DNA from 3 places in the Bacillus sp. D48C genome. Region 2 is predicted to be linked to each of the others. Evidence: riboswitches for the same ligand, from Rfam matches in the RefSeq annotation. Region 2 holds a riboswitch; each other region holds the start of a gene.
The links. A riboswitch is a leader RNA that binds a small molecule or an ion and turns the genes downstream of it on or off. The one in region 2 is predicted to bind thiamine pyrophosphate.
Positions count from the first base shown of each region.

Region 1 (3,289 bases), on a different contig from region 2:
ATTAAGGCTTAACGCTTGTATTTCTTGTTGAAACTGATTCATTTTCATAACCTCCGTTTATAAAATACAACCTCATTGATGCTTCCCTATATTTCTGTTCGTTACATCTAAGTAGAAATAGCGCTATAAACTAAGTTCAATACGTACACCAACAAAGTATGACTTATCACTAGATGATGCACCTTGTTCATATACCTATTTTTACTATGGGCTCATTTTTATAAATAGAAATTATAAAATATAAATTCTAGCGTCATATCTTCATACTTACTAAGCTCAATTAATTTCTCAATAATCACGCGGACAAATCCTATATATTTCCATATATCACTTAGATTTTCTTGTACTGTAAATGCCTTTGCTATAACACCTCTAAGTAACCGGTTTCTATGACGGTTAAGAAATTCCTATAAAGAAAAAAGCCCTAATTAGGGCTTTTTATTCTATTTCTCCAGCAAAGCTCTCTATGAAATTTCTAATTGAAAAAAGACACACTTAGATTGATGCGTCTTTTTGTGATGCCTCTTTTGTGAAATCATATAATGCAATTGCGCCTAAAAGAACAAGTATACCTTGAGGAACATCTAGTAAAATAGTTTTCCAAATTTCTGGAATTACCCATTTAATATCTGCTGCTGTTTCAAGATATGTTTGGAAATAGCTGATTGTAAAATTAATTATCCCTAAAAATACAAACAACGATAAACCAAATCGAATTAATTTCTTATTTGTAAACATATAACACCTCTCAAAATTCATTGGATATTCCTGCTTTTGCTTCTTTATATTTATATATCTCTATATTTTATTTTAACACACAAAGAACTCAAAAAAATACAATATGCAAATTTGCATATTGTATGAACAGCACTTCATGTTAACTTAGAAATTCCTGCAAAGAAAACACAACTCCGTTACAGCTAACAGCTCGGGTTTCTTTTCTTATTTAACTTCATACCACCAACATTTACGTTCTTTAATTGTAAAATAAATGTGACAGAAGTTTATCCAGTTAATGCGTAGACAATTAAATGAGCTAAATTATCGATATTCTATTTCACCATATCCGTAGCACTAATGACTTTACGCAAATTTGACAAGAAAAAATATAGAGATAGGTATGATCCATACCTATCTCTAACATTACTTCTATTCTTTATCCAATTACGTCTTTTACGTCTGTATCCACTGGCCACTTTTCTAATGTATAAGCCATTTCCCAAAATGAATATTCATATTGACTGCTAATAATAAAATGCTGTTTCATACGCTTGCGGTCTGCCTCTGTTACTTTTTCAGCAATAGTATCTAACCGTGTAATTTGTTCTTCAACTAGCGTACGGAACCAATCAGATCCATAAGCAGAAATCCATTCGTTATAAATTGGCTCTTCCGGCTGACATTCTTTTAAACGTTCCCCAATTTCGTAATACAACCAATAGCAAGGTAAAATTGCTGCAATGATATCTCCTAAATGCCCTTCATACGCAGCACGATACATATGTGAAGTATACGCATATGCAGTTGGCGCAGGAATAAAATTATCTTTTTCTTCTTTTGTTATCCCTAGCTTTTTAGCAAAATTCTCATGTAAAGATAACTCGGCCTCATATGTATTTTGAGCATGATGTGCCATACGAGCTGTCGTCTCTAATTCAAGAGCTTTTGCAGCTCCTAAAGTTTGTACTCTAGCAAAATGACTCAAATAATATGAATCTTGAAGCACATAATAGCGAAAACTAGCTAAATCTAACGTTCCTTCACCAAGTTTTTTTACAAAAGGATGGTTAAAACTCGCTTCCCAAATTGAATCTACTTCTTTACGTAATGATTGTGAAAAAGTCATTTAAATCCCTCCAATAATGTATAAAATATAAGTATTTATCCACAATTATTAAAGCTGTAAAATAAAAAAACTTTCTTTACAGGCGTAAAGAAAGTGAAATTGACAGTATTTATTTACTCATTAAATAGCAACGTCTTTCCCACTTCCCTACGCTGGCATTAACCAGATCAGGTACTAAGAGTCTCAAAATCACATTTGATCTCAGCCTATAAAAGGCCCCCCTAGTGGATAAATATTTTGTTTTTATAATGTATTCATCATAGCATACTTCGTGAAACTGTCAAAAGAATTAGTTATATAATCCCCTTAAAACCCTTCTTCTTTTCTAACTTTTAATGATGTTTCAATAATCATATCTAATAGTTTGCTATAACTAATTCCCGCTGCTTCTGCACTTTTTGGCAATAAACTTGATTGTGTCATCCCTGGTAATGTATTAATTTCCATTACATATGGAATTCCATCCTTCACCATCATATCAACTCTTGCATAAACACTACATTTTAATGCTTTATAACAAGCCAGTGACGCTTTATTTACACGTTCATTAATTTCCGCTGGAAGTTCGATAACTTCCTCAACTGTACTAGTATCATCATATTTTGCATTGTAGTCAAAGAACTCGGCTGCATGTCGAATTGAAACTATAGGTAACTGTTTTCCATCCAGAATGGAACATGTAATTTCATCACCTTTTATATACTTCTCAATTACTACTTCAGAATCCCATTCAAATACAGTTTCTAGCATTGAGATCAATTCATTTTTATTGTAAACGATTTTCACCCCGACACTCGATCCGCCAGAGTTTGGTTTTACCACTAATGGAAATCCTAACTTATCTAACTCATCAAGCTTTAGATCCTCCATTTTTGTAAGTTCAATCCAATCTGGTGTTTCTACACCTTCATAACGTAAAATCTTTTTCGAAATATTCTTATCCATACATATACTACTAGATAACATATTACTTCCGCTATAAGGAATCCCTAAACTCTCCAGTGTTCCTTGAACTGTCCCATCTTCTCCATATTTCCCGTGTAATGCGAGCAACGCAAAGTCAATGTCTTTCGCTTTTTCAATTAAATCCATTTTTTCATTTAATGTAATTGGGACTATTTCATACTTATTTTTATCTAAATGAGCAATCATTTCATTCCCTGTCATAATTGAAACTTGTTTTTCAGACGATACCCCGCCCATAATAACACCGATTTTCATTTTCTCAACTCCAAATTTCATTTTTTAATGTATCACCAATTATTTTAATTCCCCGAACTATTTCTTCTTCTTTCAAGCGCGAAAACCCTAATCGGAAAGTGTTCGCCCCTTCTCCATCAGAGTAAAAAACATCTCCAGGTGAAAACGTAACGCCTTTCTCATAACACTTTTGTAAAAGTGTGCGGGCATTCATATGCTCTTCTAGCTCTATAAATAAATGAA
Region 1 is NZ_JBKFAQ010000007.1:236,857-240,145, reverse strand. It holds gene ACLBXA_RS18675 (heterocycloanthracin/sonorensin family bacteriocin) at 1-48, opposite strand, end outside; gene ACLBXA_RS18670 (DUF3937 domain-containing protein) at 496-759, opposite strand; gene tenA (thiaminase II) at 1,157-1,846, opposite strand; TPP riboswitch at 1,974-2,079, opposite strand; gene ACLBXA_RS18660 (D-alanine--D-alanine ligase) at 2,153-3,067, opposite strand; gene pdxR (MocR-like pyridoxine biosynthesis transcription factor PdxR) at 3,072-3,289, opposite strand, start outside.
Region 1: it holds a riboswitch for thiamine pyrophosphate, as region 2 does, so the genes downstream of both, tenA (thiaminase II) here and tenA (thiaminase II) in region 2, are expected to answer to the same signal.

Region 2 (3,289 bases):
AATTCTTCCTTGAGCAGGGAATTTGAAAGCAGCTGGAATAGATGAAGGCTGATCTGTTTTGGCTTGTGGTTGATTTTGTACTACATAGTGTTTTGCTACATATCCGTATCCTGTGCCAAAACGAATTTTATACCAAGTTCCTGCAGTTTCTACTACTTGTACTTGTGTACCTTTTTGTAATGAACCGAGTAGAGCGCTACTTGTACTAGTGTTGCTACGTACATTCAGATTAGGTGTTGCAACAGTATATTTTGTATTATTTTGAACGGTGATTCCTTTTACTAAGGGCTGTGAACCATTAGAGATGAATGCTTTTTGTACGTAACCTGTTTGGCCATTATGTGATATTTTATACCATTCGCCTTGATCTTCTTGAACGGTAATGAACTTGCCATTTGGTAATACATCTAAAATGGAAGATTCTAAATTAGGTTCGGAGCGAACGTTCAATGCATTAGCATTGACGATGTATTGATCATTAGATCGAAGTTTGTTTTTTAGTAAAATAGCATCTTTTTGTACATAACCTACTTTATTATGAACAGATACTTTATACCAACCATTAGTTATTTCAAGGATGTTCACTTTTGTATTAAAGCGAATTGTATCAATTGATGTGCTTTTTACGCTATCTTCTGTATGTAATGCTACTTGATCGACTTTGACATACCCAGTTTTAATATTAGATAATTGTTCAGCGTTTGCTTTTTGTACATTTGTTTCACCCATAGAAGGAAGTAAAGAAGCAATCGCTACAGTAGTTGCTGTTAAAGCAGTAGCTTTCATATTCATATAATAGAGACCTCCTCTAGTTGTATAGTTGTAATTTTATTATAGTATAAAGATATAATATAGTGGGTGTATTCACATAAATGTAATATGAAATCAATATAAAAATAAATTTTTTGAGGATAATGATTCCTTATTATCCAATTAATTAGGATAATAATTTCTAAGATAGAATATAAGTATTATATAGTTTTGTTATTTTGTTGACAATTGAGAAAATTAAAACAGTTGATGATGTCTTATTACGATGTTATACTGACAGTGATAATTTCATAGTTTGCTAGGAGAGCTGGTGTTGCCAGCTGAGAGTAGGCCGTAAGCCTTTGATCCTTTTCATTACCTGATCTAGATTATGCTAGCGTAGGGAAGCAATTCGGACACTAATAATAAGTCCCCGTTTCTTTGCGTATAGAAACGGGGCTTTTTTGTTTAAAAATTTCATATTGAAACCACTAGGGGTGCTTGTTGTGCTGAGAGAGGAATAATCCTTAACCCTTACAGACCTGATCTAGGTAATACTAGCGAAGGGAAGTGGAGCAACGAATAAATTATAATTTTATTTGCTGTAACCACTTCTTATTTAGAAGTGGTTTTTTATTTAAATACACATACCGGAAGGGGATAGCGAAATGAAATTTTGCGATAGATTATTAGAAACTGTACAACCAGTTTGGGAGATGAGTCATAATCATCCGTTTGTAGTAGGTATGGGGGATGGCACGTTAGAAAAAGATAAGTTTCAGTATTACATTATTCAAGATTATTTATATTTGTTAGATTATGCAAAGCTATATGCGATTGGTGTTGTAAAAGCAACAAATCCACAAGTAATGGGGAAATTTGCTGAACAAATTGATGGCATATTAAATGGAGAAATGACAATCCATAAACAATATGCAAAAAGACTGGGAATTTCTATAGAGGAGATAGAGTCTGCAAAGCCATCTGCTAAAAATTTGGCTTATACAAATTACATGATGTCTGTATCTCAAAATGGCACACTTGCGGAATTAATAGCAGCACTTCTTCCATGTATGTGGAGCTACTGGGAAATTGGAAAGCGTTTAAATGATATTTCTGGAGCAAGAGATCATGAGTTCTTTGGTGAGTGGATTCAAGGATATAGTTCTGAAGAATACGGTAACCTTTGTATTTGGTTAATCGATTTATTAAATGAAATGGCAGTTGGAAAGTCTGAAAAAGAGCTAGATCAATTAGAGGAGATTTTCCTATATTCCAGTCGATTTGAATATTTATTCTGGGATATGTCCTATCGTAAGGAGATGTGGGGATTTGAGGAGCAAGAACATACTACAGTTTCATAATGTTTCTTTTCATTATGATGAGAAACCAATCATCAATGAATTAAATGCTTCTATACAAGATAAAGAGTTTGTAAGTATTATCGGACCGAGTGGATGCGGGAAAAGTACTCTATTTCGCCTTATTACAGGTTTAGAAGAAGTAAGTACTGGGCAGATAGAGCTGACAGAAACGAAGAGCCATCCTGTAGGGTATATGCCCCAAAAAGATATGCTCCTGCCGTGGCGAACGATTATTGAGAATGCTGCTCTGCCGCTAGAGTGTCAAGGTGTACAGAAGAAAGAAGCACAAATAAAGGCCAAGGAACTGCTACATAAATTTGGCTTACAAGGGTATGAGACAAAATATCCGAAAGATTTATCTGGTGGTATGAGACAACGCGTATCTTTTATTCGGACTTTATTAACAGGTGGGGAGGTATTGTTGTTAGATGAACCGTTTAGCGCGTTGGACGCTTTAACGAAGGCATCTTTGCAAGAATGGCTGTTTGAACAATGGAAAGAGTGGGAAAAAACAATTTTATTTATCACTCATGATGTGGAAGAAGCGTTGTTTCTTTCTAATCGAATTTTAGTAGTAGAGCAGCAACCGATAACTACTTTAACCGAGAGGGTTGTACCGCTTGATTGTAATCGAACAAGAAAAGATTTATATAAACCTGAAGTGTTAGCGCTTAAAGATGAGCTTCTTAGTATGTTACAAAGGCAGGTACTCGTATGATGAACCGGTTGAAGGAGCTATTACCTGCCCTTACACTTTCTAGTATTTTACTTGCCTTTTGGGAAGTAGGCGCAAGGATCGTAGATGAAATGTACATTTTACCGTCACCGTCTGCGATTGTAATGAAGATATGGAAACTAAAAGATATATTATTTACGGTTCATTTGCCGGCAACATTATATGTCGTTTTAATAGGTGTGGCAATTTCTATCGTACTTGGGGTAGGGCTAGCGATGTTAATGAACGCGAGTAATTGGATGGAGAGAGCATTTTATCCATTATTAGTCGCTTCACAAACGATTCCTATTACAGCGCTTGCTCCGCTCTTCGTTTTATGGTTTGGATATACGATTTGGAGTAAAGTCGTTGTTACGGTTTTAATTACGTTTTTCCCGATTGCGGTCAATACGTATGATGGACTACGCAGTACGAAAAAAGAATGGGAAGAGCTTTTAGT
Region 2 is NZ_JBKFAQ010000004.1:412,407-415,695, reverse strand. It holds gene ACLBXA_RS14045 (SH3 domain-containing protein) at 1-792, opposite strand, end outside; TPP riboswitch at 1,062-1,173, shown strand; TPP riboswitch at 1,234-1,336, shown strand; gene tenA (thiaminase II) at 1,419-2,114, shown strand; gene ACLBXA_RS14035 (ABC transporter ATP-binding protein) at 2,083-2,832, shown strand; gene ACLBXA_RS14030 (ABC transporter permease) at 2,832-3,289, shown strand, end outside.

Region 3 (3,289 bases), on a different contig from region 2:
CCTAAATGTTCTTTCGGCGTTACATAACAAAGCATCGCCGTTCCAAACCAACCGATCATCGCAGCTCCAATCGCCGATGTAATATGGTCATAACCTGGTGCAATATCTGTCGTTAGTGGCCCAAGTGTGTAAAACGGCGCGCCCTGACAAATATCAAGCTCTTTCTCCATATTTTCTTTAATTAAGTGCATCGGTACGTGTCCAGGTCCTTCGATCATAACTTGCACATCATGTTTCCAAGCAATTTTGGTTAATTCACCAAGTGTTTCAAGCTCAGAAAACTGTGCTTCATCATTTGCATCTGCAATAGACCCTGGACGTAATCCATCTCCAAGAGAGAACGAAACATCGTACTGTTTCATAATTTCACAAATCTCTTCAAAATGAGTATATAGGAAGTTTTCTTTATGATGGAATAAACACCACTGCGCCATAATCGAACCACCGCGTGAAACGATACCTGTCGTACGCTTTGCCGTGATTGGAATGTAACGAAGCAATACACCAGCGTGAATCGTAAAGTAATCAACGCCTTGCTCCGCCTGCTCAATTAACGTATCACGATATACTTCCCACGTTAAATCTTCTGCAATTCCGTTTACTTTTTCCAGCGCTTGATAGATTGGTACAGTTCCAACTGGTACAGGCGCGTTACGAATAATCCACTCACGCGTCGTATGAATATTTTTACCTGTAGATAAATCCATAATCGTATCTGCACCCCAGCGAGTAGCCCACGTCATCTTCTCTACTTCTTCTGCAATAGAAGAAGATACAGCAGAGTTTCCGATATTTGCATTGACCTTCACATGGAAGTTACGCCCGATAATCATCGGTTCAGCTTCTGGATGATTAATATTCGCTGGTAAAATAGCGCGGCCTTCTGCGATTTCCTTACGAACAAACTCCGGCTCTACCCCTTCACGAATCGCAACGTATTCCATCTCAGACGTAATAATGCCATTACGCGCATAGTGCATTTGCGTAACATTTGCACCTTGCTTTGCTCTAAGCGGCTTACGATCCATTTGCGGGAAAACAGGTGCATGTTTCGAAGCCACTTTCACACCGTCATCCTCTGGTTTTACTTCACGCCCTTCGTATGCGTCTACATCACCACGCCCCATAATCCAGGAGTGGCGCGGCGTTGGAATGCCTTTTTCCAGCTCGACCTTATACGCAGGATCTGTATAAGGACCGCTCGTATCATACACACGGATTGGTGGATTTGGGACGCCATTCGTTTCGCTTTGTTCAATCTCACGCATCGGCACTTTCATACCTTCTTGTGGTCCATCCACATATACTTTCTTACTCCCTGGTAAACTCGATTTCAATTCAATTTGCTCAGCTGAAACAGATTGTTTCATAAATTTTGTTGCCCCCCTGTTCGTGACAAGGACGAGATATGGCCAGCGCATGCCAAAATAAAAAGAGCCAGGTCCATAAAAAAATAAGGACCTGGCTCATAAAGACATCATTATGTAAAGCCGTTAACTTCCCTACGCTGGTACGAGCCAGATCAGGTCCAAAGGGTTAAGAAGTTCACGCGCTTCTCTCTCAGCCTACGCATACGTTAGGCACCCCTAGTTTATCACTGATTTAATTTTCAATACTTTCCCATCATACACTATAATCTGAAAAATTCAAAGTTTATTTCTTTTGTTTTTTATGGAATCATCCACGTTAAATAATATGCCTGTACATACGTCATAATACCAACAATAATTACGAAGAATAAACTATGCTTCACTGTAAAACGGAACAAATCCGATTCTTTTCCAGCAAGACCAACTGCTGCACAAGCGATGGCAATCGACTGCGGGGAAATCATTTTACCTGTTACACCGCCTGTTGTATTTGCTGCAACGAGAAGCACTTCAGATACGCCGACTTGCTGCGCTGTAATGGCTTGTAAATTCGAGAACAGTGCATTCGCAGACGTATCAGACCCTGTTAGGAATACGCCAATCCAGCCTAAGAATGGTGAGAAGAACGGGAATAGTCCGCCTGTTCCAGCTAATGCTAACGCTAACGTAGAAGATAGGCCAGAATAGTTTGCGATAAATGCAAACCCTAGTACAAATCCGATAGATAGAATTGGCATTTTTAATTCGTTTAACGTTTCTTTAAATGTCACTACTGCATCTTTTACATTCATTTTCAAAATAAACATGGAAATGATACAAGCAATTAAAATCGCTGTTCCAGTTGCCGATAATACATCAAACTTTAGAATTGCCTCGTAAGGCGTTGGTTTATTTACAATTGGCTCTGCTTTCATTACTAGATTATGCAGACCTGGAATTTCAAACTTAAATACAAGACTTTCTAAAGCCCCTCCTGGAGCAAATAATGCCTTAAAGAAATTTTGGCTCCAAATGACTACCATAACCGTTAATACGATAAATGGGGACCATGCCTTCACTACTTTTCCAAACGTTAATTTCGGCATCGATGCTGCTGTCGTTGTTGCTGCTACCTCATTATTTGCTTGCCCGGATTGATAAATTTCTTTCGGCTGCCAAACTTTTAAGAACAGTGCTAAACTCACTAAACTTACAAGTGCTGACGTAATATCCGGAAGTTCCGGTCCTAAGAACGTCGCTGTAATGAACTGCGTAATCGCAAATGAACTACCTGCTACAAGTAACGCAGGCCACGTTTGTCTTACCCCTTTAAATCCATCCATTAAAAATACGATAAAGAATGGAACAAATAATGATAGGAACGGTAATTGATGCCCAGCCATTTGTCCAATTTTATGTGGATCAATACCTGTTACTTGTCCAGCAACTGTAATCGGAATTCCCATCGCTCCGAACGCCACTGGTGCAGTATTTGCAATTAAACAAAGACCTGCTGCGTATAAAGGATTTAACCCAAGACCAGCAAGAAGCGCTGCTGTAATCGCTACTGGCGCTCCAAACCCTGCCGCTCCTTCTAAAAATGCTCCGAATGAAAATCCAATTAAAATAACGAGTAAACGATGATCGTTCGTAATCGATAATACCGATGCACGAATCACATCGAATTGACCTGTTTTTACAGAAATTTTATATAAAAATACCGACATAATGATAATCCAAGCAATTGGCCATAACCCGTACAAAAAACCGTACCCGGTTGCTGCCATTGCCATCGTGAACGGCATTTTATAAGCGAATAATGCTACTAAAACTGTAAGTACAACTGTAATAAATCCTGCCACATACCCCTTCATGCGAAAAACCGCTAAAGCTAAGAAAAAAAAGATAATCGGAATAAGTGCTACTGCTGCTGAAATCCA
Region 3 is NZ_JBKFAQ010000003.1:291,746-295,034, reverse strand. It holds gene thiC (phosphomethylpyrimidine synthase ThiC) at 1-1,370, opposite strand, end outside; TPP riboswitch at 1,483-1,598, opposite strand; gene lldP (L-lactate permease) at 1,670-3,289, opposite strand, start outside.
Region 3: it holds a riboswitch for thiamine pyrophosphate, as region 2 does, so the genes downstream of both, thiC (phosphomethylpyrimidine synthase ThiC) here and tenA (thiaminase II) in region 2, are expected to answer to the same signal.